2 regions of the Bacillus sp. WC2507 genome follow, and region 1 is predicted to be linked to the other one. Evidence: predicted binding sites of a transcription regulator. Region 1 holds the regulator's gene; the other holds the start of a gene.
The links. Region 1 encodes LexA, which represses DNA repair genes until DNA is damaged. Its sites were predicted from a motif close to CGAACATATGTTCG; they were not measured.

Region 1 (7,868 bases):
CGTTCTAATTCCGATGCAAAATTTAGAAAAAGTAGAAATGCTACTTTTAGAGCAGGGGTATGTAAAAGATGATTATATTCAAACGATATTAAATGATTGGAAATGGAGGCATCATCATATAACATTTTTTCATCCAACAAAGCAGATTAAGCTTGAGATTCATTGGAGGTTAAATCCCGGACCTGGTAAGGAACCTGGGTTTGAAGAGCTTTGGAAGCGAAAGAGAAAAAGTACCCTTACGAGTAATTCTGTATATATGTTAGGGAAGGAAGATTTATTTTTATTTCTTGTATCTCATGGTGCAAGACATGGTTGGTCCAGATTACGTTGGTTAGTAGATATAAAAAAAATTGTCGATCAAGAACTTAATTGGAGTAAGATTCATAAATTAATGGGAAAATATCAAGTGCTTCATTTAGGAGGACAAGCACTAATTTTAGCAACTCAATTGCTAGGTGTACGACTAGATGAAAGGATGATGGAATTAGTAGAGAAAAAACATTCAAAGCAGTTAGCTCAAGAGGCACTATTTTATTTCAAGCAAATGATAAATTTGCATACCGAACCTGTCCCAGAAGAAGTATTTATCTATCATAGTCGACACTTATTTTCACTAATGTCTAATCAGCAAAAGATTTTATATATTATGAGCCAATTATATCCTTATCCAATTGATGCAAAAACATTACCGTTACCTAAATTTCTTCATTTTTTATATTTTCCTTTACGTCCGTTTTTATGCCTTTGGAGGAAAACAAAGAAGCTTGCTTTGTTATAGGGGGAACATCGATGAATCATATTATATATTTTATGAAGAAATTATATTCTTCAGCGGGAAAAATACTCTATGTGAATTTATTTGGTATGGTTTTAATAAGTTTACTTGAAGGGATAGGTATTATTTTATTAATTCCTATGATAAGTATGACTGGAATAATGAATATAGGCGAGGAGACTACTTTTATTGCACCTGTCTCTAGATTTTTGCAGGATTTTCCTAAAACAACAAGTCTAGTTTCTATTTTAGGTATATATATACTAATAGTGTTAGGGCAAAATTTACTACAAAGAAATATAACGCTAAGGGATGCGAGAACGCAACAAGCTTTTGTACGAGACTTAAGAATAGAAACATATAGTGTGATTTTAAAAGCAAAGTGGAGTTTTTTTTTAGAGAAAAGGAAAACAAATCTAATAAATATATTAACTACAGAATTAGCTCGTGTAAGTTATGGGGTTAATTTATTTTTACAATTGTTAGCTGCTATTCTGTTTACATTTATACAGGTGGGAATTGCATTTTTATTATCTCCTCAAATAACTATATTTGTTTTGGTCTTTGGCTTATTATTCTTGGTAGCTTCTCGTGTTTTTATAAAAAAAGCCCGAATACTAGGCGGTAAGACCTCAGAATTGGCAAAAGACTACCTTTCTGGTATAACAGATCAATTTAATGGAATTAAAGATATAAAGAGTAATACTTTGGAAGCATCGCGTTTAGACTGGTTACAATCTATAACAACAAAGATGAGTAATGAGCAAATGGAGTATATGAGAATAAGATCGAGCTCGCAATTGTTTTATAAAGTTTCAATGGCTATATTAATTGCATTTTTTTTATTATTGTCAGTAAGTATGTTTCAATCGCAACCCACCCAATTACTATTAATCATTCTCATTTTTTCTAGACTATGGCCGAGATTCATGACAATTCAATCAAATTTAGAACAACTGGCTGCAAGTATTCCTGCTTTTAAGTCATTGTGGGAATTACAAGAGGAATGTAAGGAAGCAATTGAAATGCAGGATATACATCAGCAAAAACATATAACGCCGATTTGTATAGAGCGAGGTATTGAGTGTAAGGATGTTTACTTTCGTTATAATAAGCAAGAATCTTTATACGCACTTCAAAATATTAATGTGCAAATTCCAATAAATAGTATGACGGCTATTGTGGGGCATTCTGGTGCTGGGAAGAGTACATTAATTGATGTTTTAATGGGCTTGATCCAGCCAGAAAAAGGTCAAGTTTTAATAGATGGTACGCCTCTTACAACAGATAATTTATTGCCATTAAGACGTGCTATTAGCTATGTACCACAAGATCCCTTCTTGTTTAATGCAAGTATAAGGGAAAATTTATTGATGATTGAGCCAAATGCAAGTGAAGAACAAATTTGGGATGCATTAGATTTTGCGGCCGCCGCTGAATTTGTACAAACGTTTCCAAATGGGCTGGATACACTGATTGGAGATCGTGGGGTGAGGCTTTCAGGTGGTGAACGTCAGCGACTTGTACTAGCCCGGGCTATTTTAAGAAAGCCGTCGATTTTAGTATTAGATGAAGCTACGAGTGCATTGGATACTGAAAATGAAGTGAAAATTCAATCAGCAATAGAAAGATTGAAAGGAACAATGACTATTGTTGTGATTGCACATCGTTTATCTACTATACGCAATGCAGATCAAGTTATTGTCTTAGGAAAAGGTGAAATTGTCCAAAAAGGTGAATTTAATCAATTGGCTAAAGAGAGAAAAGGTGTATTTCGAAATTTATTAGGGTCACAAATGGAAGTTGGTTCTTAGAGGAGAAAAGAGTGAATGAAGTTTTGTATTCAAGCAGTTCGAATTGAATAAAAGCCTGAGTAATGGTCAGTTATAATAGGACATTATTCGGGCTTTTATTTGTGCGGTTTCTACATTTAGGGAGTAAATATAAATGAGTACCTTGCAATAAACAATACTAAGTGGTATATTATGGATAAAACAGGTACCATGTATTGAACAGTACTGAAATGAGAAAGGGGGATTGTCCTTGAACGTTCAGTTTAAAAAAGGTGTGTTAGAACTGTGTGTTTTGGCACTTGTGAAACGTAAGGATTGTTACGGTTATGAACTTGTTCAGCAAATCTCAAATAAATTTTTAATATCGGAAGGGTCAGTGTATCCTTTATTACGTCGTTTAACGAAAGAAGGATATTTTCAAACGTATTTAAAAGAATCTACAGAGGGGCCACCTCGTAAATATTATCAACTAACTGAGCAAGGGGAGACGCAACTGAATTTGTTAGTAACGGAGTGGCGTGATTTTGCAAAAGGCGTACAAGAAATTATTGAAGGGGTGGAATGGGATGAGTAAAGAACAGTTCCTTAAAGAATTATCAAGTCATCTTAGAAAGTTACCGGAAGAAGAGAGGAAAGATATTTTATTTGATTATGAAGAGCATTTTCAGTTTGGGAGAGAAGAGGGGAAAACTGAATCGGAAATAATAAAGGGGCTTGGCTCTCCGAAAGTAATTGCGAAAGATTTACTTGCTTTGTATCGCTTTGATGAAATGAAAAAGGACCCATCTACTTCGAATATAACAAGGGCTGTCATGGCAGCGATTGGACTTAGTTTGTTTAATTTTATTATTGTGTTAGGCCCGTTAGTTGCAATTATCGCTTTTATATTTTCCTTTTGGGTCGGTGGGATTGCTAGTGTAGTGACACCATTTTTCGTTATTGCAAAAGTATTTATGGGTACTTTTATATGGTTGGATGTATTCGTTAGTATAACGTTTGTTGGAGTAGGTTTGTTGTTATGTATTATCGCTTATTATAGTACGAAGTGGTTTAAAAGGTTATGCGTACGTTATGTAGTATGGAACTTCAAAATGATAAAAGGGGAGTAGATGATGAAAAAAATATTGTTAGTAGCAATCACTTGTATCATTATTGGAGTAATAGGGATTTCACAAACATATGAAAAAGCAGTACAAACTGCAGAAGAAGGAAACAAAGAAGACGTAATAAAAAACGAAACACTAAAAAATATAGAAGTTAAGTTAGATGCTGGGGATATTGTTGTCCAAAAATCTCCCGATTCTTCTTTTTATGTAAAGCAATCAGGAGCTGTACGTAAACAAGAGATTCGTATTGCCGAAGATGGTGACACATTAAAAATTATTGGGGAAAGAGAAAAAGGTGCTTCATTTGATTTTTCTTTTTACAATTTCAAGTTTCAAACGTCTACAATGACTATACTAGTGCCTGAACGTTCTTACCAAGAGATAAAAGTAAATTCATCTGCTGGACAAATAGAAATAAGTGATGTGAAAAGTGATCGTGTAAGTGTTGAAACGCTTGCTGGAGAAGTAGATTTGAAACATGTCACAGCTAAGAGTGTGGAGGGATCTACAAAAGCTGGTGAGCTGAACTTTAAAAAAGTAATAGGGAAAGTAACAGCGAAGACGGCTAGTGGGGAAGTGCATATTATGGATCATGATCCTAAATATGATGTGGAGGCAAGTTCAACCGCTGGGGATGTAGATATTACTTTATTGGAAAAACCACAAGATGCAGTTATAACTGGGCAAAGCGCTGCTGGAGACGTGATGATTTTTAATGAAGAAAATAAAAATATAACAATTGGCAATGGTAGTAAAAAGATTAGTGGTAAAACAACTGCTGGCGATGTGACGATTGAAATTCGTTCATAAGAAATAGAATGTATGAAAATCTATCAAAATACAAAAAAGAAGATAGTCACCTATATAAATAAGGTGATTATCTTCTTTTTATTATTTTTTAATGTAAATCACGATATACACCAATTACTTTTCCGATAACTGACACTTGTTTTAAAATAATAGGCTCTAATGAAGAGTTTTCCGGTTGTAGACGGAAATGGTCTTTTTCTTTATAGAAACGTTTAACAGTTGCTTCGTTATCTTCTGTTAAAGCTACTACAATTTCACCGTTATATGCAGACTGTTGTTGGCGAACAACAACTAAATCCCCGTCGAAAATACCAGCTTCAATCATACTATCTCCAGAAATACGTAACATGAACACTTGATCTGCTCCAGCAACAATGCTAGCTGGAAGTGGGAAGTGATCTTCTACACTTTCAACTGCTGTAATCGGTAATCCAGCAGTAACTTTTCCGATAATAGGAACTTGAATAACAGATTGTGTTTCTGCATCCATTCGATCGTCACCTAAAATTTCAATTGCTCGTGGTTTTGTTGGATCGCGTCGAATATATCCTTTTTCTTCTAGTCGTGATAAATGTCCGTGCACTGTAGAACTAGAAGCGAGGCCGACTGCTTGACCGATTTCACGTACGGAAGGTGGATATCCTTTTTCTTGTACTTTTAGCTTAATAAAGTCGAGAATGTCTTGCTGGCGTTTCGTTAACTTTTCCATGTTTTCTAACACCTCGTTTTCTTTCATTTTTCTTATTAATAAGTATAACATGCGAAAAAACATTCTACAAACATAAGTTCGAACAAAAGGCGAATTTATGTTACACTGGAGGGAAATAATAGTGAGAAAGAGGGGTTCATAATGAATGCAATTATTTATGCGCGTGTGAGTACAACAAAAGAAGCACAAGAAACATCATTATTACGTCAAAAAGATGAATTATTGCATTTAGCTGAGCGCTATCAAATGAATGTTATTAAGGTGATTGAAGAGCAGGCTAGTGGCTATACAATTGAACGTGACGGCATATTAGAAGTGCTAGATACAATTCGAGACGAACAAATCGATGTGCTACTCATACAAGATGAAACGCGCCTTGGTAGGGGGAATGCGAAAATTGCATTAATGCACTGTTTACATAAAGAGGGAATAAAAGTATATACGCATACGCATAATGGAGAATTACAATTGTCGGATTCTGATTCGATGGTTTTAGATATTATTGGCATTGTTGAAGAGTATCAAAGAAAGATTCATAACTTGAAAATTAAACGTGGCATGCAACGCGCAGTAGAAAAGGGCTATCGTCCCGAAAATAATTTAAAAAATCGTAATTTAAGCGTAGGCCGAGAGAAAAAAGAGGTGCCAATTGAAGAAATTGTGCGCTTACGCAAAAGTGAACTTACTTTCGAAGAAATTGCGGCCACGCTTCGTGGATTTGGTCATAATGTTTCAAAAGCAACTGTACATCGAAGATATGTAGAATATACAAAGCAATTGCTTGATAAAGAGGACTAACTATTGTATGATAATAATCAGTTTTGAGTAAAAGGGGGATTCGAGATGCAAAGTCACGAACTCATTGAACGCATTAACTTCTTAGCGAAAAAAGCAAAAGCTGAAGGCTTAACTGAAGAAGAACAACGTGAGCGCCAATCGCTACGTGAACAATATTTAAAAGGATTTCGTCAAAATATGTTAAACGAACTTAAAGGAATTAAAGTTGTTAACGAAGAAGGTACTGATGTTACACCGGCGAAATTAAAAGCTTTAAAAAAGCAAGATAATGCAAAATTAAATTAAAAGATGGGCATAGCTGCCCATCTTTTTTATTGTTAAATTCGTTATTTAATAACTTTCCAGTTATTATTTTGCGTTGCTTCTATCTTTTTATGTTTCCATATATAGTTAGCGATAAGTTCAGACATATCTGTTGGTATGTCTTTTATTACGGGCTTATTTTGAAACATAAAAAAGTTCCCTCCGCCGCTTGCGCGATAATTATTCATAACGACGTCATATTCTTCCTTCATATTTAGAGGAGCGCCTTTATACTGTAAAGATTCTACTCTCTCGCCAATTGGTTTGGAAATGTTTAATACGTACGAAATTCCTTCCCACATATCGTAATTATAGTGTTGCGGTTTTGGTTCTATGTAGCTAGGGTTTACGATGATGGTTCCATCTCCTTTTAATGTGAAATAAGAAGCAGAGAGTTCGAGAGCATCTTTTATATCTGCTCCAGTTATTCTAATTACTTTTAATGTATTTGGATAAATATAATTAGAAACGATGTCACGCATTGTTACAAATTTTGGGAAACCTGGAGATGTATTATGGAACAAACTTGTACAAGAAATGGAAACATTGGCAATATCCATCTGTATTTTATTTATGAATTCAATAAAAGGATGGTCTTGTAAACGAGTTTGCATAACATCTGAAATTTGCATGTCCCCATGAATGATTCCAATAGGTTGATCAAGCCATTTTTGTGTATTCTCTTCATAATCAGATGCTAAGGAAAGAACATCTGAATCTGCCTCAATTCCTTGCACCGTCAACAACTCTGAATAACTTTCTTTTTTTAGCCACTTCTGTTCCATTCTTTCGAAGGTTACGGTTATTTTTCCAACTGATTGCCCATTACATCCGGTCTGTAAAATTGTTACACCGTTAGCCATTGTGTGAGAAATTTCTCGGTGTTGGTGTCCTGTTAATAAAATATCTATACCTTCAATTTCATGACACATTGCATATCCTTGGTTCTCGCCTGTTAACACTTCAGTTGGTACTCCGGTCTGTAAATCACGTTCAAATCCTCCGTGATAGGCTACGACTAGTAAATCAGGTTTTTCGTGTTGGTGGATGTAAGTAACCCATTTTTTTGTAGTTTCCAGTGCGTCTTCAAAATGTAAGTCTTGAATATGAAGGGGTTGTTCCCAGTTTGGGATGTAATGTGTTGTTACTCCTAAAATCGCAATTTTTATATTCTCTTCAATATGTTTGATGATGTAAGGTTTCCCGAAATAGGGTTCTTTTATGTTTTTATCTAAAATGTTTGCTGATAAGTACGGGAAGTTTGCAGTTTCTACAGCATGATTTAATATATCCATTCCATAATTAAATTCATGATTTCCGATAATTGCAGCATCGTAACTTATATAGTTGGCTAATAAGGACATTGGGTTTTTCTTATCTTTTTCGTATGTAGCGTAATGGTAAGTAAATGGTGTTCCTTGAATGAAGTCCCCATTATCGATTAAAAGAACGTTTTTATTTTTAGAACGTTCTTTTTTTATAAGAGTAGAAATTTTAGCTAAACCAATTTCTGCTTTGGAATTGTCTTGGTAGTGAATTGGATAAACAGTACCATGTATATCACTTGTTAATAA
Region 2 (7,868 bases), 770 kb from region 1:
GTTTCTAACCCGACTGGGCCACCACGGAATTTCTCAATAATGCCAAGCAATAACTTATGATCGATATGATCTAGACCTAATTTATCTACTTGTAGTAGTTCTAACGCCATTTGTGTAATTTCCATCGTAACCGTTCCGTTACCACGAACTTGTGCGAAATCTCGTACACGTCGTAATAAACGATTCGCAATACGAGGTGTACCACGAGCACGTCTTGCAATTTCTAGTGCGGCTAACGAATCAATTTCAACTTCGAATACTTCTGCTGTACGTTCAACAATCGCAGAAAGCTGATCTACTGTGTAATACTCTAATCTTGAAAGTACACCAAAACGGTCACGAAGCGGCGCTGATAATGCTCCTGCACGTGTCGTTGCTCCAACTAGCGTAAACGGAGGCAAATCTAGACGTACCGACCGTGCTGACGGTCCTTTTCCAATTACGATATCAAGACAAAAGTCTTCCATCGCAGGATATAGTACTTCTTCAATTGATCTATGCAAACGATGAATTTCATCAATAAATAATACATCCCCTGGCTGAAGCGCTGTTAATACAGCTGCTAAATCTCCTGGCCTTTCAATTGCTGGACCTGAAGTTGTTCTAACATTAACTCCCATTTCATTGGCAATAATATTTGCAAGCGTCGTTTTACCAAGACCTGGTGGTCCATATAAAAGCACGTGATCTAACGTTTCTTCACGCATTTTCGCCGCTTCAATAAACACCTCTAAATTATGTTTCGCTTTATCTTGGCCAATATACTGACGGAGCGTCTGTGGCCGTAATGAATATTCTAAATCCGCATCTTCATATGCAGATTCCCCTGAAAGGAGACGTTCGTCCATTATACTCACCTCTTACCATTTAGTAAAAGACTAAGTGCCTTTTTAATATACTGATCCGTCGTTAATGATTCTTTTAATAACTCTGGTACAACGCGAGAAACTTCTCGTTCTGCGTATCCAAGTGCGCGCAGAGCTTCCAACGCCTCATCAAGCTCAACTGATGAACCTTTCTTCTCATCAAAACGTTCTGTGTCTGAGAATAAATCAACAAATGCATCTGGTACGACGTCAGCTAATTTTCCTTTTAAATCTAAAATCATTTGGCGCGCTGTTTTCTTTCCTACGCCCGGGAATTTCACTAAAAACTTCTCGTCTTCATGTTCAATCGCTTGAACGACCTGTCCTGTCTGACCAGAAGCTAAAATTGCAAGAGCTCCTTTTGGTCCAATGCCAGACACGCCTAATAGCTTTGTAAATAATAAACGCTCTTCACGTGTTTTAAACCCGTAAAGTGCCATAATATCTTCTCTCACATAATGATATGTATAGACACGGATTTCTTGCTTACTTCTTTGAAATACATACGGATTCGGTGTGAAAATTTGATAACCAATTCCATTATGGTCAATTACGACATATTCCGGTCCTACATACTCCACGTAACCTGTAACATATTCAAACAAAATACGATCTCTCCCTCTTAAATCATGTATTCCATTTTAACATATTTAATGATAGAAAAGCGAGACTGCCCCAACAAATGTTCTCCATTTGAAACTTCTGTTATTTTCCATTGACAGAAAGGTTAAAGCACCTTAATATACAGAAGTCGATAATGATTATCAATACTAATTAAAGGGGTTACATCAGGATGAAACGTAAACTATTTATTTTATTTACTATTATGCTAGTTGTTCTTTCTATCGTTGGCTGTTCTTCTCAAAAAGAAGAATCAAAAGCGAAAGAACAACCGAAAACAAAAGTTGTAAAACATGCTAAAGGGGAAGCTACAATTCCAGTAAATCCAAAGAGAATTGTTGACTTGTCTGGATCAACAGAAGAATTATTACTTCTTGGACACAAACCTGTTGGTACAGCAAATACATATAAAGATAAAATCCAAAATCATTTAACAGAAAAGCTAGATGGCGTAAAAGCAGTAGGATGGTACTGGGCACCTAAAGTTGATTTAGAAGCTGTTACTGCTTTAAAACCAGACTTAATTATTTTAAATAATCGTCAATTAAAAATTTATGATCAGTTAGAAAAGGTTGCACCGACAGTTGTTTTAGAAACAAACTTAGAAGACTGGCGTGGTAAGTTTAAAGAAGTAGGTAAACTATTTGACGAAGAGAAGAAAGCTGACAAATGGATTGCAGACTACGATAAAAAAGCAGACTCTTTATCTAAAAAAATTAAAGAGAAAACAAAAGATGAAAACTTTATGTTCGTCGCAGTTACACCACAAAATTTCCGTGTATACGGTAGCTTCGGATACGGTGACATCATCTTTAATGACTTAAAACTTCCAGCAACAAAAGGTACAGATTTAAAACAAACGATGGCACAAGTATCGCTAGAAGGTCTTGTTGCATTCCAACCTGATCAAATGTTCGTTGTAAACTTCGGCGGCGAAGCTGATAAAGTTTACGAAGACTACAAAAATAGTGCCGTTTGGAAAGACAATAAAGCAGTAAAAAACAATCACGTATATGAAGTATCAAATGAAATCTTCAATACGAAAGCTTTCAATCCAATCGGAAAAGATATGCTAATTGATGAAATCGCGAAACAAATTTTAGATAAAAACAAGTAAGAAAAAGCAGCTCACCATGAGCTGCTTTTTTTCTTATTTTGCACTGCGTATTGCTTCATTTTTTCAATCGTCTTCACAAAGCCTTCTTTTGATTTAATACGAATACCACGCTTCAATTTCGCACGCTCATAACTCTCAAGCTTTTTCATATCAATTTGAAAGAAGGAATGAATCGCATTATCACTTTTCGGTACACCTTTGAAAATTTGTAATATCCCTTCCTCTGAAACACCAAAATAACCGCTCGTTTTCAATAAAGGAGAAATATCATCCACTTTCTTTTGTAATACAATTTGCACATCATCACGATCAACGAGTTGCCATTCTTTATATTGCTGTAAAAACTTTTCTAAATCCGCTACTTTTTCTGTAAATATTTCTTCACTTACTTCTCCATCCACATACATACGCTCTAATAAAATTGTAACTTGAGGGTCTTTCTCTGTTACTTCTGGCACTGGCCCTTCCGCCCTCGCACTCGTTTCATAAACTAAACAAAACATCATAACGAATGCTTGTACTGCAATCAGTATCCATTTCATTTCCATTCACCTCTTCTAGGCAAAATCAAACTTTCATTAGTAGTTTTTCCGGAAATGGGGGTTTTATCCCTAATTCATAGATTGTTCCCATTAAGACTTATAGAGTCCAATTATTTCTACCTATTTCGAAACGTATTGATTATGTGAAAGCTTTTTTATATCTTTATTTGATTGTACCGTCGCTATATAAACCCCAATTAGTACAATTATCATTCCGACTATTTGTTGCCATGTAACAACTGCTCCATATACTATAACTGCAATGCCAGTAGCTACAATGGGGGTTAAATTTAAATACATACTCGCTTTACTTGCACCTAACTCTTCTACTCCTTTATTAAACACGATATACCCAATTAATGTCCCGCATATGACCATATACAACATTTCTAGCCATCCTTGTAAAGAAAACGTTAAAACCTTTCCCCACCCATCTTCATATAGAGAAAGTCCTGCTAAAAAAACGGTTCCTAATACCGTCATACTCATTGTAGTTAACAAAGGTGATACACCACGCATAACTTTTTTCCCAGTTAAGCTATATAACACCCCACAGATTAAAGCAGCTATAAATAAAAGATCTCCCTTATTAAATGACAAAGACATAAGTATATTCATTGAACCACTCGTAATAACAGCTATTACACCGCTAAGGGACAACATTAAACTTATTCCCATTTTTATACTCCAAGACTCTTTAAAAAATAATATTGCCCCCAACGTTACAAAAACGGGCATTGTAGCAATAATAAGCGAGCCATTCAGAGTGGAAGTATAGTTAAGTCCCATAAAGAAAAAAACATTGTAGCCAAAAATACCTGTTAGCGATACAAATAACAGCCCTTTCCAATTCTTTAATAACAAACTTGTATTCCACTCAGATTTCATAAAAACTATGCCTACTAAAATGAAACTAGCTAAACCAAAACGAATTGTTGCTGCAGTAATCGGTGGAATTTCAGTAATAACATGCTCTGCTGTTGCAAAAGATCCACCCCAAAACAAAGGAACAAGTAACATAATTACATACATACGGTTTATTCTGTTCATTTTTATTACCCCTTTTAAGTAAATAGGTTTAAAAGTTTAAACTCGTTTACTTGTTAGTTAAAAAAAATTAATAATTTGACTCTATTGCTTGAAGTAAATCCTTCACCTGTTTTAAAAATTCTCCTGCTATTATAGAATAAAAAATTTCTTTTCCATTTCGATCCGCTACAATTAATTCTGCTTGTTTTAAAATTTTTAAATGGTGTGAAACAGCCGGTCTAGAAATCCCCATTTTATCTGTTATTTGTGTTACATTCATCTGTTTGTTTTCTAATAACAACATAATAATTCGCTGACGATTCTCATCTCCTAAAGCCTGAAATATAGGTGTTACGACCTGAAATTTCTCTAATACAACTTCTGTATTTCTACATTCAAAATTCTCCATATCCTATTCATCCCAACCTTTTATATCTAAAAAAGTATGTAATATATTACCATTAAATAGTAACTCTTTCATATACACTTGTAAATAACTTTATTTTCCAACTTTCATTTCAATAAAAAAGGGAAGATTGGATTTCTCCATTCTCCCCATTACATTCATATAAAATGAAAGACGCCTGCAAAGCAGGCGTCTTGATGCGTTTACGGCGAGAGACCAGGCGACCACATTCGCGTGTTTAGCACTTAAGCATATCTCTCGTCTTACGTAAATTAGCTCATCGCTTTGCTAATATAACATTAATAAAGTATAAGTGCAACATGTTTATAAAAATATTTTATTTCCTCTTTTATCTAAACAAAATTATGTAAATTATAAATTGATAAATGTAATATATATGTTACAATTGATGTAACAGCGAAATCATAATAAACAGGAGATGGATATTGTGAAAAAAATAAAGGATGAACGTCTCATTCTGAAAACATTAAAAAACATACGCATTGCCTTTCTTTTTCAATCACTTGGTATAATTGGCATTTTGGGCTATATCGGATTCACTGAAGGAATGGATCAAATTACGAAATCTCCATTATGGTTATTATTTATGCTTACGAGTATTTTAATTGCTTATTTACAGTTAAGCGTTTCAATCGATGTAGAAGAGAGCGAAAAAGATATAAAGTTAACTCCTTATTACAAAATTATTTTACGTTCTTTTATTGTTGGAATTATTATAGCTATTATTTATATCATTTTCAGTCCAGAAAGACCTCTCTTTGAAGCAGTTTTAACAGGTAGTATTTTCTTCATATGCTTTTTAGCGTCTTATTCCGTTAGTTATTTTATTAAAAAACGTCGTGTACAAGACAATGATGAATAAAGAGGAAGGGCTCCCCCTTCCTCTTTTATTTTGCTATCGCATAGTACCAGTAGTACCAGTTAAACCGTAACGAATGTCTCGGAACATATTCACTATGTCACGATTAAAATCGTTTGTAACTGTACCGTTACGTAAGCGTGTACTCATTGCATCAACACGAGTAAACATGTCATTCCTTACAGAGACGTACACATTTCTGTTTCCAACTTCATTTACAACAGCTTGACGAACTTCGTTTGCAAGTGCCGTTTCATTCGATACTGGATTACGCGGTTTTACCGCAATCGCCACATCGTTTCCATATACAACTGTAGACACGCGGTCTACGTTATTCATACGTTTTACACGATTTGTTATTCTTTCTGCTGTTTTCCCATCATTGTTAATGTATGAATTGTTCATTGTAATATTACGTGTTGGATGCGGATTAGCAATTTGACCGTTGTAATTTACATCGCGGTAATAATTGTTATATCCTGTATCGTTACGACCATTTCTATATGTTACATAATCTGTATAACGATCATTACGCGTTACATTATCACGATACTGGTGTGTATCATTATAAGATGTGCGCTCATAATTGTAGTTACGTCCATCCATTGCATTATTATCTTTTGGTGTACCACATGCAGCTAATGCACTAGTAACTAACAAAGAAGCAGCAATCACTTTTACTTTCGTATTCAATACAAAAACCCCCTCTGTTAGAATGAACTTCTCTTTTGAAAAGCTCCCTCTTATGATGAGTAACAGAGAAGGTTTTTACACTGTTAATATTTCACTGGGGATTTTCTAACATTTGATGTAAATCTTCCGTTTTCAGAACGACTCTACATACAAAAAAGGCGGGAATAATCCCGCCTTTTTTAAACTTCCTCTTCGTCCTCTTCTTCTGAAACGGGCTCTCCAAATACATTTGGTGGATCTGGTTGGTAATACATCGTCCCTGGTTGTGGTGCATATGCTGATTGAGTTGGTTGATAATATAAAGGATTCGCGTATTGTGGTCCCCCAGGTTGTGGACTATATAACCTGCTCTCTCCTCCGCATCCACAATCTTCCTCTCCTTGCACGAGCGGCGGCATATTATTATCCATCGGCATCATATTTGGATTTGGCATAGACGTATATTGCGGTCCAAACGGTGCTCCTTGCTGATATGGCATTTGATATGGATTTTGTTGTTGATAATACGGATTCGGCGGCATCATAGGCTGTTGGTATGGAATTTGATATGGCATCATATTCGGCGGTTGATTGTTATCCATGATCGGCATCATATTTGGCATTTGATTGTTATCCATGATTGGCATCATATTTGGCATTTGATTGTTATCCATGATTGGCATCATATTTGGCATTTGATTGTTATCCATGATTGGCATCATATTTGGCATTTGATTGTTATCCATGATCGGCATTATATTTGGCATTTGATTGTTATCCATGATCGGCATCATATTTGGCATTTGATTGTTATCCATGATTGGCATCATATTTGGCATTTGATTGTTATCCATGATTGGCATTATATTTGGCATTTGATTGTTATCCATGATTGGCATCATATTTGGCATTTGATTGTTATCCATGATTGGCATTATATTTGGTGGTTGATTGTTATCCATGATTGGCATTATATTTGGTGGTTGATTGTTATCCAACATTGGCATTATATTTGGTGGTTGATTGTTATCCAACATTGGCATGATGTTTGGGACTTGAATATTTGGCGGTATTACTTGTGGAATAACTACATTTTCTTTCGATACATTTGGTGACACTATATTTCCTACATTTTCTTTCTTCACTTGCGGTGACACTATATTTCCTACATTTTCTTTCTTCACTTGCGGTGATACTATGTTTCCTATATTTTCTTTCTTTACTTGCGGTGATACTATGTTTCCTATATTTTCTTTCTTTACTTGCGGTGATACTATATTTCCTATATTTTCTTTCTTTACTTGCGGTGATATTATATTTCCTATATTCTCTTTCTTCACTTGCGGTGATACTATATTTCCTATATTCTCTTTCTTCACTTGCGGTGATACTATATTTCCTATATTCTCTTTCTTCACTTGCGGTGATACTATATTTCCTACGTTCTCTTTCTTCACTTGTGGTGACACTATGTTATCTTTTTTCGTTTGCGGAGAAATGACGTTATTAGGTTTCATTTTAGTAATTTGAGGAGCAATTAACTCGCTTCCTTTTTTAATTACATCTGAAATTTTATATTCTTTCTTCGCTTTTATTGGTGGTTGCGGCGGCTGTGGTAATACATTTACCGAAAACTTCGTGTTTTCTTTTTCTGCTGGTTTTTGTTTTTCTATAACAGGTGGTTTTTGAATAACAGACGGTTTTTCAACTGGCTTTTCTTTTTGCACTTCTTTTT

Region 2: the regulator LexA is predicted to act here: its motif matches at 1,542-1,555, upstream of ruvA (Holliday junction DNA helicase RuvA).

What each region holds. Positions count from the first base shown of each region.
Region 1 covers NZ_JBQXPN010000001.1:2,057,268-2,065,135, forward strand. The annotation lists gene ACUN28_RS10960 (nucleotidyltransferase domain-containing protein) at 1-778, shown strand, start outside; gene ACUN28_RS10965 (ABC transporter ATP-binding protein) at 790-2,589, shown strand; gene ACUN28_RS10970 (PadR family transcriptional regulator) at 2,819-3,142, shown strand; gene ACUN28_RS10975 (DUF1700 domain-containing protein) at 3,135-3,677, shown strand; gene ACUN28_RS10980 (DUF4097 family beta strand repeat-containing protein) at 3,678-4,484, shown strand; gene lexA (transcriptional repressor LexA) at 4,573-5,193, opposite strand; gene ACUN28_RS10990 (YneB family resolvase-like protein) at 5,335-5,991, shown strand; gene ACUN28_RS10995 (DUF896 domain-containing protein) at 6,037-6,276, shown strand; gene ACUN28_RS11000 (bifunctional metallophosphatase/5'-nucleotidase) at 6,318-7,868, opposite strand, start outside.
Region 2 covers NZ_JBQXPN010000001.1:1,291,002-1,298,869, reverse strand. The annotation lists gene ruvB (Holliday junction branch migration DNA helicase RuvB) at 1-848, opposite strand, end outside; gene ruvA (Holliday junction DNA helicase RuvA) at 854-1,471, opposite strand; gene ACUN28_RS06960 (iron-hydroxamate ABC transporter substrate-binding protein) at 1,660-2,604, shown strand; gene ACUN28_RS06955 (BofC C-terminal domain-containing protein) at 2,616-3,146, opposite strand; gene ACUN28_RS06950 (DMT family transporter) at 3,267-4,196, opposite strand; gene ACUN28_RS06945 (ArsR/SmtB family transcription factor) at 4,264-4,584, opposite strand; gene ACUN28_RS06940 (branched-chain amino acid ABC transporter substrate-binding protein) at 5,021-5,464, shown strand; gene ACUN28_RS06935 (YhcN/YlaJ family sporulation lipoprotein) at 5,498-6,154, opposite strand.